One region of the Vibrio sp. T11.5 genome, then DNA from elsewhere that is predicted to be linked to it. Evidence: predicted binding sites of a transcription regulator. Region 1 holds the regulator's gene; each other region holds the start of a gene.

The links. Region 1 encodes PurR, which represses purine synthesis genes. Its sites were predicted from a motif close to TNANGNAAACGTTTNCNTNA; they were not measured.
Region 2: purT (formate-dependent phosphoribosylglycinamide formyltransferase) is a predicted target of PurR. The motif match lies at 1,229-1,248, and genes of this name have one in related genera.
Region 3: purL (phosphoribosylformylglycinamidine synthase) is a predicted target of PurR. The motif match lies at 2,260-2,279, and genes of this name have one in related genera.

What each region holds. Positions count from the first base shown of each region.
Region 1 covers NZ_JAPPTP010000001.1:629,370-634,234, reverse strand. Annotated here, with positions in the region: gene OH455_RS02965 (alpha/beta fold hydrolase) at 1-267, shown strand, start outside; gene OH455_RS02960 (putative signal transducing protein) at 264-575, opposite strand; gene OH455_RS02955 (TVP38/TMEM64 family protein) at 572-1,267, opposite strand; gene OH455_RS02950 (TfoX/Sxy family DNA transformation protein) at 1,405-1,998, opposite strand; cyclic di-GMP riboswitch class I at 2,187-2,272, opposite strand; gene purR (HTH-type transcriptional repressor PurR) at 2,418-3,425, opposite strand; gene torD (molecular chaperone TorD) at 3,640-4,287, opposite strand; gene torR (two-component system response regulator TorR) at 4,525-4,865, shown strand, end outside.
Region 2 covers NZ_JAPPTP010000009.1:167,221-172,085, forward strand. Annotated here, with positions in the region: gene OH455_RS11830 (HD-GYP domain-containing protein) at 1-970, opposite strand, end outside; gene purT (formate-dependent phosphoribosylglycinamide formyltransferase) at 1,307-2,482, shown strand; gene OH455_RS11840 (thiopurine S-methyltransferase) at 2,519-3,169, opposite strand; gene OH455_RS11845 (phosphoribosylglycinamide formyltransferase) at 3,484-4,257, shown strand; gene OH455_RS11850 (ASCH domain-containing protein) at 4,317-4,784, shown strand.
Region 3 covers NZ_JAPPTP010000037.1:13,342-18,206, reverse strand. Annotated here, with positions in the region: gene purL (phosphoribosylformylglycinamidine synthase) at 1-2,096, opposite strand, end outside; gene mltF (membrane-bound lytic murein transglycosylase MltF) at 2,411-3,937, shown strand; gene OH455_RS22215 (hypothetical protein) at 4,145-4,279, shown strand; gene tadA (tRNA adenosine(34) deaminase TadA) at 4,323-4,832, opposite strand.

The DNA of each region.
Region 1 (4,865 bases):
CAAAAAGAGTTCAAGCGCTGGTTTATTCTTACAGCAGACGTGAATCCTCTCATGCGCTATTTTAAAGAACGTGAGTTGCCTATCCCAACGCTCTACTTAATGGGGGAAAGAGATTATATGTTCATTCGACCAGTTAAAGAAATGGTTGCTGCGCATAAAACGAGTACATTGTTGGAGATCCCAGATTGCGGTCACGTATGTAATGTCGAGCGCCCTGAAGCATTTAACCAGTACTCGATCGAGTTTATCAAGAGTCAGGCTACTTAAGTAGGGCTTGCAGCTCCGCACTGCCAACATACACCAAATTGAGCTTCGTTAGCTTCCCCACACTCTCCACAGCACCATTCATTGCCCGCGCAGGTTTGTTGATGAAACTGTTCAATGATTGCGATTGCGCGCTTTTTCATTTGAAGGTCTATTAACCATACATAAGGCTGCGAATGTTCTCCGAATGGGATCTCTCCTTGCAGGCTGAAGATACCTTCTCCTCTCACTTCGCAATGTATTCGGTTGGACTTAAGAAGCTCACAAATGATGTGAGCTTCAGGAGGGTTGTTAGCGGTGAATATTTTCAAGACGGGCTCCCATCTCGTGTCTGTGGTGACCCTTTAATTTTTCCCATCACCCATTTGGTAATCACAGGGAAGAGTCCTAGAAGAGCGAATGAGGCCAATACTGATGGAGAGACAATACCTGATAAGCTATCTATCTGTGCCAATTGTGTACCTGCATTCAGGTATACCGCTGTACCAGGTAGCATGCCTAGCTGACTAACGAGATAAAATCGAGCCGTTGAAATAGGTGTCAGACCCATGAGTAAGTTGATGAGAAAAAATGGAAACACAGGTATGAGGCGCAACGAGAACAGGTAAAAAGCCCCATCTCGATCGACACCTTGGTTGATGGCATTCAGTTTGTCGCCAAACTTACTTTGTACCCAATCACGTAGCAGGAAGCGGCTACTCAAGAAGGCTAATGTTGCTCCTATGGTGCTGGCAAATGAAACGAGTAACAAACTTGTCCAAAACCCAAATAGAGCGGCGCCAAGTAGTGTGACTACTGCTGCCCCTGGAATGGAAAACGCAGTGATAGCGATGTAAGCCAGGAAGTAGATAGCCGCAGCTAAGGTAAAATTACTGTTGATGTATGCAGATAATGCAACTTGTTGTGATTTGGCATTTTCTAACGTTAGGTATTGACCGAAATTGACTCCGAGAAAAATGATCAGGCCGACCAACAGGATACCCAACACAAGTTTCTTATTCATAACGACTTCCTCTATTTCGAGCAGCAGACACATTGCGCTCATTTAAATTGTTAACAAATAAGAACTGTTTGGCAAAGATTAAATTTCACAGCCAATAAAAAAGCCAACCGTCTGGTTGGCTTTTCATCGATTCTTGATTAGCTGTTGAGTATGTTGACCAGCTCCTGTCGACGTTCAGGTGGAATGACGGACCAATGCTTACCATTGATTGCGCCTTCCAACGCCCAGAGCAATTCTAAGGACACGTCTGCGGTATGAGTGGCTTGAATCGCCTTAAATGCCTTAACTGAACCTGTTTCCTCTAAATTTTCAACGCTATCGATGCCCGCTTTCTTTAGCATACGTTCAGTTGCAAGACGGAGGTTAGGGAGGTCTTTAAGGCGGTTAGGTCGAGTTTTCGCTTGAGATGTCTTTTCTTTTTTAGCGACTTCGAGTGCGCTCTGCGCTAGCTCTATCGCGCGGGTGGGGCAGGAGGCGACATCGTTGGTTAAAGCGAAATATTTGGTTACGACCGGGAAGCCTCGTTTTTTGTAAACATAGGGCTCTAAGCCTTCAGATTTAAATTGACTAGCCAGTTTGTCGTCGGCGCGGATATGGAGCATATCGTTAACTACCAATGCGAACATTGTGTCGTCTGCGAAGATTCCGAATCCGCCGAACATCGAACGCGATTTTATACGACCAAGTGGGTCAAAAAGTCGCATCGAGTCTTTAAGTATTGGTTTATCCATGCTGTGTTATCTCGGTGTATATTATTATACGCCACCAAATTCAGGTCCGAGAGATTAGCAAAATAATGCAGATAAAGTGTCAATAAGGTGTCATACCAGATTAAAACTCATACATTTACAATGTTCGCTCAAAAGTGAGAATTGTAGTGTTGTGTTTTAAACGATACGAATCGTTTGCATCTTTGCCCATCGGCAACCCCGCTACCTTTCAGTTTCCTGAGTCAGGCCGGAAGCTTTGCGTCCCACTCTTTCGAGTGGTTTGCCCTGTTCGTGGCATTAGTCGAACATCTTAAGGATAAATAAAATTTGAGGCAAGTATCACATCTCTATTGATCAAATGTGATCTTGGTTCAATTAAATTGCGCCTGAATGATAGGCCCGACTAATAGATTGAGTTATTAATCGGGCGTTTCACACTGCTATTTGTTGAATTTGCACACAGTATCGCGTACTACAATTTCTGGGTGCATTTCAAATACACGCTTTTCATGCTCTTTGTCTTTGATGCGTTCGAGAAGAATTTCAAACGCATTTTTACCAACGCGTCGTTTAGGTTGGTGGACCGTTGTGAGTGGTGGTGAGAAATACTCGGCGAGTTCGATGTTGTCATAGCCAATCACAGAAACATCTTCTGGAATACGAACACCTTTTTGCTGCAGTCTGCTCATTAAACCTAGTGCCATGGTGTCGTTGAAACAGAACACTGCTGATGGTTTTTTGTCCATGGCGACGATTTTATCGGCTGCCAACACCGCTGTATCGCACTCGAAGTTACCTTCTAGAATCCAATCTTCGTTGACGGAAAGATTGGCTTCGGTCATTGCACGACGGAAGCCTAAGATACGTTCCTGACAGGCCGCTTTTTCGAAGTGACCGCTTAGACAAGCAATATCTTTATGCCCGTTGTCTATTAGGTATTTGGTCGCAAGATAACCCCCCTCTTCTGAGTTATCAATGATCTTGTCGGCTTGAGAGCTTTCAGGCCCCCAATCCATGATTACTTTAGGAATGTCTTTCTGACGGTCTAGCATCTCACTGAGTTCTTCTGTTAGGTCAGAACACATAACTAGAATGCCATCGACACGTTTTTCCGCGAGCATACGGATATAGTCGCGTTGTTTCTCGTAGATGCCACCAGTGTTACATAAGATCAACGTGTAGCCTTGACGATAACAATAGCTTTCTACACCATCAATGACTTCAGAGAAGAATAGGTTGGTCGATTGAGTAACAAGCATGCCGATAGTACGAGTAGTATTACACTTCAGGCTGCGTGCGACGGCGCTTGGTGCGTAATTCAATTCCGTGACCGCTTCCATTACCTTTTCTTGTGTCGCCTCGGCAACAAAGCGTGTCTTATTAATTACGTGAGAAACTGTTGTAGTTGACACACCAGCTAGGCGTGCCACATCTTTAATAGTGGCCATAAGGTTCTGTCCTGTCGATGACTGCCAGGAGGTATATTCAGATTGTAGAATAAATTGGCAGAAAGTATCAGAAACACAAAAACCGCTTAATTCAGCGGTTTGTCTCTAGTTCATTCATTTTTATCGTTTGCGGTCACGATTCTAGACCGCAAACAAAAGAAGAGCAAACAAAAAGAAGGTGTAATAAGTTTTGTATCACACATTCATAACAAGGTTACTCACCTCTTAAGTAGGCGCAGTCGAGTTCAAGAAACGTAACCAGTAGCAAAGCAGCCGCAGAGTAAAAGCCAAATTTGTCCAATGTTTCGCAATGCTTACTAAATTGTGGCACCCAACTCAGGAGATGTTGTTGAATAAATCCTTCCTGTTCGGCAAATGAATCTTCCATGTGGCGTTCTTGATCTAGCTCGTTAGCTTGGATAATCAGGTTGCCCAAAAAATCGAGCTCAATCGCTAGGTGGTCTGCGGGCTCATTCAGCCCTTTGTCTACCTCAATGCCATGTTTAGCCATCAACTCCGCCATGTCTGCGGCTGGTTGGTCATTGAGAAGGCCAGAGTTGCCGATATATATCGAAGCGTAAGGCAGTGCTGAGTCCTTGTTTGATTTGAGAAACAAATCGCAAAAGTCTGCGGCCAGTTCAAGCTGAGCATCTTCACGATCGATAAGACGATTGAGCGCAATGACTAGTTTATCTATGGCTGGTTTCAGGTGAGAGTTTTCCCCCAGCCCTGTTAGAAAAGAACGGATCTCTACAGATTGATACTGCTGAAGATCCTCTTCTGTTAGCTCTTTAGCAAATAAGCTGGACAACCACCAGTATATTTCAGCGCGTTTTTCGTTGAATGCTTTAAGTTCTTGCATGAGTTCAGACTCCTGAAAATTCTGCTTTCCAGTTTAACCAATAAAAATGAATAGCGATAATGGGTGTTGTTTCAGATTGAGTGCAAAAGTGCAAAGTTATTAATGCCTGAGACTAGTTTTGTTTTGAATCAATAAACACTCAGGTTTCCCCTTGATAGGACGACAAACACTAGAATTGTTACTGATTATGAATAGAATACAAACGAAGACAATTCCAAATGTAAGTAAGTGGTGTAAATGAGCTATCACGTATTAGTAGTTGAAGACGACACAGTGACTCGCAGCAAGTTGGTTGGCTACTTTCAAAACGAGGGTTACCAAGTCAGTGAAGCTGAAAGCGGCGAGCAAATGCGCGACACGCTACAAAGTGATGAAGTTGATTTGGTGATGCTGGATATCAACCTTCCCGGTGAAGATGGGTTAATGCTCACACGTGAACTTCGCAGTCAATCAGACATTGGAATTATTCTCGTAACGGGTCGCACGGATAGCATTGATAAAATCGTAGGCCTAGAAATGGGCGCAGATGATTATGTCACCAAGCCGTTTGAACTGCGTGAATTGCTTGTTCGTGTTAA
Region 2 (4,865 bases), on a different contig from region 1:
CGATACAGTTGATAAACTTATAAACCAAGTCCCGATCAAGATGAAATGGCGTTAAACTCAATATTATCTTGAACGCTTCCGCCGAACTCATCCCTTTTTTGTAACAACGATCGGCAGTCAAGGCATCGTAAATATCAACAATACAACTCATTCTACCATGCAGCGGAATTTCCTCGCCTTTCAGGCCTTTAGGGTAACCATTACCATCTAACTTTTCATGGTGCATCAAACACACATCTCGGCTGATGTCTCCTAATCCCTCCACCGTTAGGATAATCTCTTCAGCAAACACCTGATGAAGCTTCATATGATCAAACTCCTCAGGTGTGAGTTTGCCAGGTTTATGCAGAACTTTGTCATCGACCTTGATTTTACCAACATCATGAATGATGCCGCCAATTGCAAGCTGTTTAAGCGTGTCCTTTGGCAAATCAAGATGCTTACCAAAGGTGACGAGTAAGGTTGCAACATTGACTGAGTGTTCAAGCAAGTATTCGTCTTTGTTGCGCAAAGCAGAGACACAATGTAACGCATCTGAATCAATCAATACGGTTTCGATAAGGTCGTCGGCCCACCCCTCCAATTCATCGACATGAATCGACTTATCATCAAACGTTTGGTTGAGGATTTTTTGAGCCAGATCTTTCGCTTCACGGATGATCTTTGAAGCTCGCTTTTGCTTGGAAAACCGGCTCATAGGCTTTCGCGTTACCGGTGTGGTCGATGCACTTTCTTCGGGTAGGGCCTCCTCAACCACCGGCTTAAAGACACTTCCTTTGACAGAAAGGTTTTGGTCCACCCACGCAAATCTAATTCCATTTTTGATCAGCTGCTGAATAGCTTGCTGGGAGGAGACTCTACCAGCATTGGCTAAATTAACGCGTTCGTTATCTTCGATTGCGGTAACAAACATTCCAACCGTCAACGTATCAATTGGAACCTTTATGGAGTTGCTTGGATCGTATTTCATCTATCGGCTAAGGCTACTATTGTTAATTTTATAGTTTGAGTGAATTATAAGCTCAAACTCATCATTCTACTTAAGTATTCTCATTATTGATACAAATCACAATAACAATTTGTTTGTTACATCAAAGTTTCACTGGTCTCAAAAGCTCTAACTTATTGATGAAATTCGGTAATAAGGAAAGCAGCATCCTTCAAATTTTTTTCCGCTATGGCTGGCTGAGCGAGGTTTCGTGGTCTTGCACTGTATCCTCCCGACACAAAAAGCAAACGTTTGCTTTTTGTCTATATATGCGTATGATTCGAGTCAACTTCATATCCGCGTATTTAAAGGTTATCTATGTTTGGTACTGCAACTCGCACCAATGCGACACGAGTTTTACTCCTAGGCTCGGGAGAGCTTGGAAAAGAAGTCGCTATTGAATGTCAACGTTTGGGCTTGGAGGTCATCGCTTGTGATCGATATGAAAATGCCCCCGCAATGCAGGTAGCACACCGTAGCTACACACTGAACATGCTTGATGGTGATGCACTAGAACAGCTCATCGCCAAAGAAAAACCCGATTATGTAGTACCTGAAATCGAAGCAATTGCTACAGATAAGCTGGTTGAGCTTGAAGCCAATGGCGTCAATGTGGTCCCGACAGCGAATGCTACTCGCCTAACAATGAATCGAGAAGGAATTCGGCGAATGGCAGCAGAACAACTTGGCCTCAATACTTCCCCTTACCATTTTGCAAGCTCCTATGAAGAGTTCACCCAAGCCATTGAATCTGTTGGTATACCATGCGTGTGTAAACCGATCATGAGTTCTTCAGGCAAAGGTCAAAGTGTCATTAAATCAGCGACAGACGTAAAAGCAGCATGGCAATACGCTCAAGAAGGTGGCCGCACAGGCGCAGGGCGTGTCATTGTTGAAGGCTTTATCGATTTTGATTATGAGATTACTTTATTAACCGTCAAAGCGATTGATGGCATCCACTTTTGTGCTCCGATCGGACATCGCCAGCAAGACGGTGATTATCGTGAATCTTGGCAACCTCAAGCGATGTCTCAAGCCGCCCTATCTGCCGCACAGCATGCCGCTAGTAAGGTGGTTAATGCATTGGGAGGCCGCGGCATCTTCGGTGTCGAACTGTTCGTCAAGGGTGACACCGTCATTTTCAATGAAGTCTCCCCTCGCCCGCACGACACCGGCTTGGTCACTCTCATGTCTCAAGACAGTTCTGAATTCGCACTGCACGTACGCGCTTTCACTGGCTTACCTATTTCAGGTATCACTCAATACGGTCCAACCGCATCTGCCGTGATTTTAGGGCAAGGTCAATCCGAGAATATTCAGTTTGAGGGAGTCCCCGACGCTCTAGCCGAGCCGCAAACTCAGCTACGTTTGTTTGGCAAACCTGATATCAACGGACGAAGACGCTTAGGAGTGAGCATTGCTCGGAGAGACACGATTGAGCAAGCAATAGAAAGCGCTGTCGCCAGCGCAGCTAAGGTAAACATCGTTTATTAAAATAACAGCCCCTGCGCTCAAACACAGGGGCTGTTATCATTCGCTCTCGATCAAATACACTTCTTCTGCAAAGTGGGATAAGCCTTTCTTCGCTATCTTCGGATGCTTCTCATCAGCATCATCACGATACAGTTTGGAAATTTTATATTCTGAGAACAGTTGGCGAACTTCAGACTCGGCGACTGAAAATGGAGGACCCGCCATTTCAGCCTGTGGGTAATCCAGAGTGACCAACAGAATTCTACCGCCAGGTTTAAGCAATGATTTGATTCGTTGAGCGTAGTCAGTGCGCATTTCTTCTGGCAATGCGACGAGAGCAGCGCGATCATACACAATCTCGACAGGCTGAACCGGCGCAGTAAAGATGTCTCCGTTGTAAATAGACAGCTCATCAAACTGATACAATTCATGCTGCCCACTTATTGAGGTCACCGTAGGCGTATAAAAATGTTCAGAAAAAAAAGAGCGTACAGCAATTTTACTCAGTTCTACGCCTTGAACATCGTCATGCTTGGTCGCCAACCAGACAAGATCTTCTGTCTTGCCGCATAGTGGGACAAACACTTTATCCTCTCTGTTCGGTTTTGTTTCGGACCAATACTGAACCAGCAATGGATTGACATCTTCGCGGTGAAAACCAATTTGGTTTGATGCCCATTTACTGTGCCAAAATTCTGGATCTTTCATTTCTATTCCCTACCTGACGTGACTGACTCATAGCCTATACCAAAGCATTTCTGAGTGGTATCCCTCAAGCTGTATAAAACGTTCAGATTAGGTTCAGGTTGGGTGTTTATACTTATTTACAACTTGAGAATGAACCATAAGCGAATCAGACGCTCAAATAAATTGAAAGAGTTCAAATAATTAAATCATGGGGTAAAAACGATATTGTAATTCGTCAGCAAGCCCCAATATAAAGAGTAGAGATAAGTACGTTTTGGCTGTTGAACCTTTTCTTGCACCATTTATCCAAGACGCTACGAATCTAAGGAGAGTGAATGAGCCTATTTTTGCGAACTACGGCCCTGATGCTTTTAATGCTCAGCCGCGCACCAGCTTTCGCCGCTATTCCAACAACACCCGGTAGTGAAGAAAATCGTTCAACGAACCAGAACGAAGTCTGTTCCAAAGCATTCAAACATAACCTAAGTGGCCTGTATGGTATCCAATCCACGCCAACAACTCCTCTTCAGCCCTACTCTGACTTCGATATTCTTTACAGCAAAGCACACCAAGCTCAAGCTGAACTAGAAATGCTCTGTAAGAGCACCGCTATGTTGACCTCAACGGACGCTTACTTTGCCGGAGTGAAGTCGGCAGACAGAGCAAAACAAAAAATCGCTTACGAATTGGATGGGGATACAGAACGTATTACTGACCTCGCCCGTGCAACGATTGTTGCCAATGACATCGAAAGCTTGATGTCCGCTTATGAAGTGTTAAACCGTGAAACCACTGTCGTGAAGGTAAAAAATCGCTTTAAGAAACCCGGCGCTTCGGGCTATCGTGACTTGAATCTGTTAGTTCAGCTTCCAAAGACCAAAATAGTGGCTGAAGTCCAGCTACACCTTAAAGCCATTGCTGATGTAAAAAGCGGTCCAGAACATGACCTTTACGAACGTATTCAGAAAATAGAGCGTCAAGCCGCTTCAGAGAGTCGAGACATCAGTGAGTTTGAATTCGCCCAAATTAATACAATGCGAGCTCAATCAAAAGCGCTTTACCAACAAGCATGGCTGCCTTATATTACCACCCATCTTAGTGCCGCCTAGGCGCAACGAAATAGAATCCCCCTCTCCGATTGAGAGGGTGATTGTTCAAGGAAGACAGTGTGACCCCACAACAACAAACATACCTAGACCAATATCTCACCACTTTGACACCTCAGCAGAGAGAAGCGATACCAAGTACCATCGCTGAATACTTTTGCGCTGATGAGTTTAATGCCAACGAATGCGCCAGATTGATAAACGAAGGTGTGAAGAGAGCAAGTTGTAGTCTGAAGCAAGGCTACGATATTGAACAAGAGCCCCTTCCTAAGGTTGGTCGAATCACGGTGGTGCTTAACTGGCAACAGGAGCCAGTGTGTATCATTCGCCTGACAGATGTTTCAGTTTGCCCTTTCGATCAGGTTAGTGCAGAATTTGCTCGCTCAGAAGGAGAAGGTGACCTCAGCTATGAATGGTGGCGTGAAGCACACATTAAGTTCTTTACTCAATACGCAGGTGAAATTGGCGCCGAATTCAATTTACAGTCAGAGTTAATACTAGAACGGTTCGAAAAAGTATATCCATTGTAACAACCCTATTCAGCCTTCAGCCACGGTGGGCCGGATTGACGACATCTAGCCCATGTCCGATCACAAACTATGCACACGACA
Region 3 (4,865 bases), on a different contig from region 1:
CCCATCGACATTGCTTCACCGTGGTAAGTGTCGTAACTTGCGGCTGTTACTGCGCAGTTCGCTACAGGAACTTGCCAAGGGCCAACCATTTGGTCACGCGCGACAAGACCTGTTACCGTGCGGTCACCGATAGTGATAAGGAATGTTTTCTCAGCAACCGTTGGTAGACGTAGCACGCGCTCTGCAGCTTCGTTTAGTTCGATACCGTCGCGGTTAACTGCTGGGTTATTCGCTTTCAGTGTTTTTGCATCACGGTGCATCTTAGGCGTCTTACCCAGAAGCACACCCATTGGCATGTCGATCGGCGTGTTTTCGAAGTGTGAATCTTCAAGTTTCAGTTCACGCTCTTCCGTTGCCACACCGACTACAGCGTATGGTGCGCGCTCACGCTTACAAATCGCATCGAATACTTCCATGTTCTCTGGCGCAACTGCCATTACATAACGCTCTTGAGATTCGTTACACCAGATCTCAAGTGGGCTCATGCCCGGTTCGTCATTTGGTACATCACGCAGTTGGAAAATACCGCCACGTTCACCATCGTCTACAAGCTCTGGGAGTGCGTTAGAGATACCGCCCGCACCCACATCGTGGATGAATGCGATTGGGTTCTCTTCACCAAGCTGCCAACAACGGTCGATCACTTCCTGACAGCGGCGTTCCATCTCTGGGTTTTCACGCTGTACTGAAGCAAAATCTAAATCTTCTGCTGATTGACCAGACGCCATTGAAGATGCGGCACCGCCACCAAGGCCGATGTTCATCGCAGGACCACCAAGTACGATTAGGCTTGCACCCACAGGGATCTCTTTCTTCTGTACGTGCTCGTCACGGATGTTACCCATACCACCAGCGATCATGATTGGCTTGTGGTAACCACGAACCTCAACACCGGCGTGAGAGTTCACTTTCTCTTCGTAAGTACGGAAGTAACCAAGTAGGTTTGGACGACCAAACTCGTTGTTGAACGCAGCGCCACCAAGTGGACCTTCTAGCATGATGTCTAGTGCGTTAACGATGCGACCTGGCTTACCGAAATCTGTTTCCCATGGCTGTTCAAAACCAGGAATGCGTAGGTTAGATGTTGTGAAACCAACAAGACCGGCTTTTGGCTTACCGCCAATACCTGTTGCGCCTTCGTCGCGGATTTCACCACCAGAACCAGTCGAAGCGCCCGGCCAAGGAGAGATAGCCGTAGGGTGGTTGTGCGTTTCCACCTTCATTAGGATGTGCGCTTTCTCTTGGTTGTAACCGTACTGGCGAGTTTCTGGGTTCGGGAAGAAACGACCAACATCAGAACCCACCATTACTGCTGCGTTGTCTTTGTACGCAGACAGGACGTTTTCTGGTGTGGTTTCGAATGTGTTCTTGATCATCTTGAACAGAGACTTCTCTTGCTTAACGTCGTCGATAGTCCAGTCTGCGTTAAAGATCTTGTGACGACAGTGCTCCGAGTTCGCCTGTGCAAACATCATCAGTTCGATGTCTGTTGGGTTACGATCTAGCTTGTTCACAAACGCATCGTAAAGGTATTCGATTTCGTCATCGGCAAGCGCAAGGCCTAGGGTAACGTTTGCTTTTTCAAGCGCAGCACGTCCGCCATTTAGTAAGTCAACATCCGCGACTGGTGCAGGTTCTGCCACTTGGAAAAGTGCTTGTGCAGATTCCAAGTCAGTGAAAACCACTTCCATCATGCGGTCATGAAGAATTGCCTTAAGCTCGACGAGTTGCAGTTCTGTCAGTTCAGCAGAAGCTTCAATGTAATAAGACGTACCGCGCTCTAGACGAACGACTTTATCTAGACCACAGTTATTAGCAATATCAGTCGATTTTGAAGACCAAGGCGAGATAGTACCAGGGCGAGGAGTAGCTAGCAGAAGAAGGCCTTCTGGCTCGTGCTCTTCAATTGTCGGACCGTAAGTCAGGAGTTTTTCTAGTTTTTCAACTTCCTGAACATCTAGATCCGCTGACAGTTCAGCAAAGTGGGCAAACTCTGCGTAAATGCCAGTCACAGGAAGGCTCAATTCACGACAAAGCTCGAGAAGCTTGTTAACACGAAATTCAGATAGAGCTGGGGAGCCACGAAAAATTCTCATGCGCTTAGGTCTCTTATGCAATTGATTAAGGTGATATTGGAATAAATTCAGTCGGTTAGAAAAAATAAATTTGATGCTATTCCCTAAGAAATAAAAACCTATGCCGATTCCACCTCTTCTTTGCTGGCGCATTATAAAGGAATTATTTTTGTGATGTAACACCAAAAGCAACCGTTTGCGTCATTTTTTTCGTCAAATTTGAATTACAGCAAAAATCCTATTTTTAAATCTTTAACTCGAAGTCGCTCTGATTGTCTTGCCTTGTTATGACACTTTGATATAAATGCCCTACTGGAAGTATGAGAATGATGTGAATGAAGAAGCATTACTTGAATCGTTGGACGTCAATCAGCGCCTTGCTGTTTTCGGTATTGATGTTATCCGGCTGTCAGATTGAGTCAGAGCCCAAAAGTGATTTGGACCAGATACGTGAACGAGGTGTGTTACGTGTCGGAACTCTTAATAACCAACTGTCCTACTATATCGGTCTTGATGGCCCTGCGGGTTTGGATTACGAACTGGCTCGCGAGTTCGCCAATGAACTTGGTGTGCAATTGGAAATGAAACCAGCCTATCGTATCTCATCACTCTACCCTGCACTGGCCAAAGGTGAAATCGACATTATTGCCGCTGGTTTGACTCAATCTCCTGAACGAATGGAGCGATTCAGACCCGGACCTGCTTACTATTACGTTAGCCAACAGGTTGTGTATAAAAAAGGTCACAGGCGCCCACGTAACCTAGAGCAACTCCTTAACCTTCAGCCTACGCTTAGCGATGATGGAGAGGAGCTGCCCATTCTGAAAATTATCAGTGATTCACATGTTAAACAGACACTCAATGCCATCAAAAGAGAACAACATCCTGACTTCGCGTTTGAAATTGATCCTGAAGCAGAGGTGAATGATCTGCTTAAGCAAGTTTCTGACGGTGATTTGATGTTTACTGTCGCCGACTCCGTCGAAGTATCCCTATCTCAACGTATCTACCCTGATATTGCTCTTGCATTTGAGCTAACCGAAGACCAGCCTATTTCTTGGTTTGTGCGACGCTCAGAGGACGAAAGCTTGTATGCATTGATGATCGAATTCTTTGGCTACACCAAACAATCTGGTCACCTCGCATCATTAGAAGAAAAGTATATTGGCCATATTGGCAGCTTCGATTACGTTGATACGCGCGCGTTTATCCGTGCACTCAATTCAAAACTTCCCCAATGGGCACCACTGTTTAAACAGTATTCAGAAGAGTTTGACTGGCGTTTGGTGGCTGCTTTAGCTTATCAAGAGTCGCATTGGAATCCGCTCGCTAAGTCCCCAACAGGAGTACGTGGCATGATGATGCTGACTCTGCCAACAGCTAAAAGTGTCGGAGTAACCAATCGACTCGATCCAAAGCAGTCGGTAAGAGGCGGAGTTGACTATTTACGTCGTATGGTTTCACGCATCCCAGACTCCATCGATAAGCATGAAAAGATTTGGTTTGCCCTTGCCTCATACAACGTCGGTTATGGTCACATGATGGACGCAAGGAGACTAACCAAAAAGCAAGGTGGCAACCCGGATTCTTGGGCGGATGTGAAAGATCGCTTGCCGTTGTTGCGCCAGAAAAAATACTACAGCCAAACTCGGTATGGTTACGCCCGCGGTGACGAAGCGCGAAACTACGTCGAAAACATCCGACGCTACTATCAGAGCATCATTGGGCATGTCGAGCAGCAACCCGCTGACAGTAGCGATGTCAGCACAGATGATCTTACAGTCATCGAAGTACTAGAGAATGCAACGCTCTCAGATCAAGCCACATCAGGTGCTATACCAGCATCAGCAACTCAAGAATAAATAAGCGTACAAGTGCACAATCATTGTTTAATGATTGTGCACTTGAATTCTACTAAATCACCCATACATAATATCGTGTGATAGCTATTTCATAAACATTATTAAAATGGTAACAAATAGCTGGTAGAAATCAGTTACTCAATATAATCAGTGCCTTCAATTAAGAAAGCAATAATCTAGATATAACCCATAGTAGGAGGTTGTTTTATGCGTAGACATAAAATGCAGTCAAAACGCCTTAATAAAACGGTGGCAGCCAACCGTCGAAAAAGAATGCTCAGTAACAACAAGAAAAAAGTCATTGCTCGTCACAGAGCTTTTATGCAGCTAAGTTGCGCATAAACCCAGTAGGCAAACACCTAGATGCAGGTGTTTGCTGAGAACCTTACCCTTCTGAGCCCTTCGCCTGTTTCTGCGCTTTCTTCTCTTTGCGACGACGTTTAAAGAACGCTTGAAGTTGACCTCGACACTCTTCTTCCATCAGTCCTTGCTCAATATCGGCATAGTGATATGCTGCCTGATGTTCAAACAAGTTAAGTACTGTTCCCGCCGCACCCGCTTTTAGATCCGGGGCACCATAAACAATACGTTTAACCCGACTGTGAAGCAGAGCGCCAGCGCACATAGGGCATGGTTCTAAGGTGACGTATAGCGTTGTGTCCAACAATCGGTAGTTTTCCAGTACTTGGCCTGCTTTGCGTAATACTTGCATTTCAGCATGAGCCGTCGCATCATGATGACCAATTGACTGATTCCATCCTTCCGCAATGATCTCACCATCTTTGACTAGTACAGCGCCAACGGGGACCTCTCCCTCTTCTTCGGCCTGAGCAGCAAGCTCCATAGCTCGGCACATAAAAAACTCATCTTCAGGGGTAAATTGAGATTCTGACAAAGAAAACTCCGGTTATCTGCGTAAACGACTAGA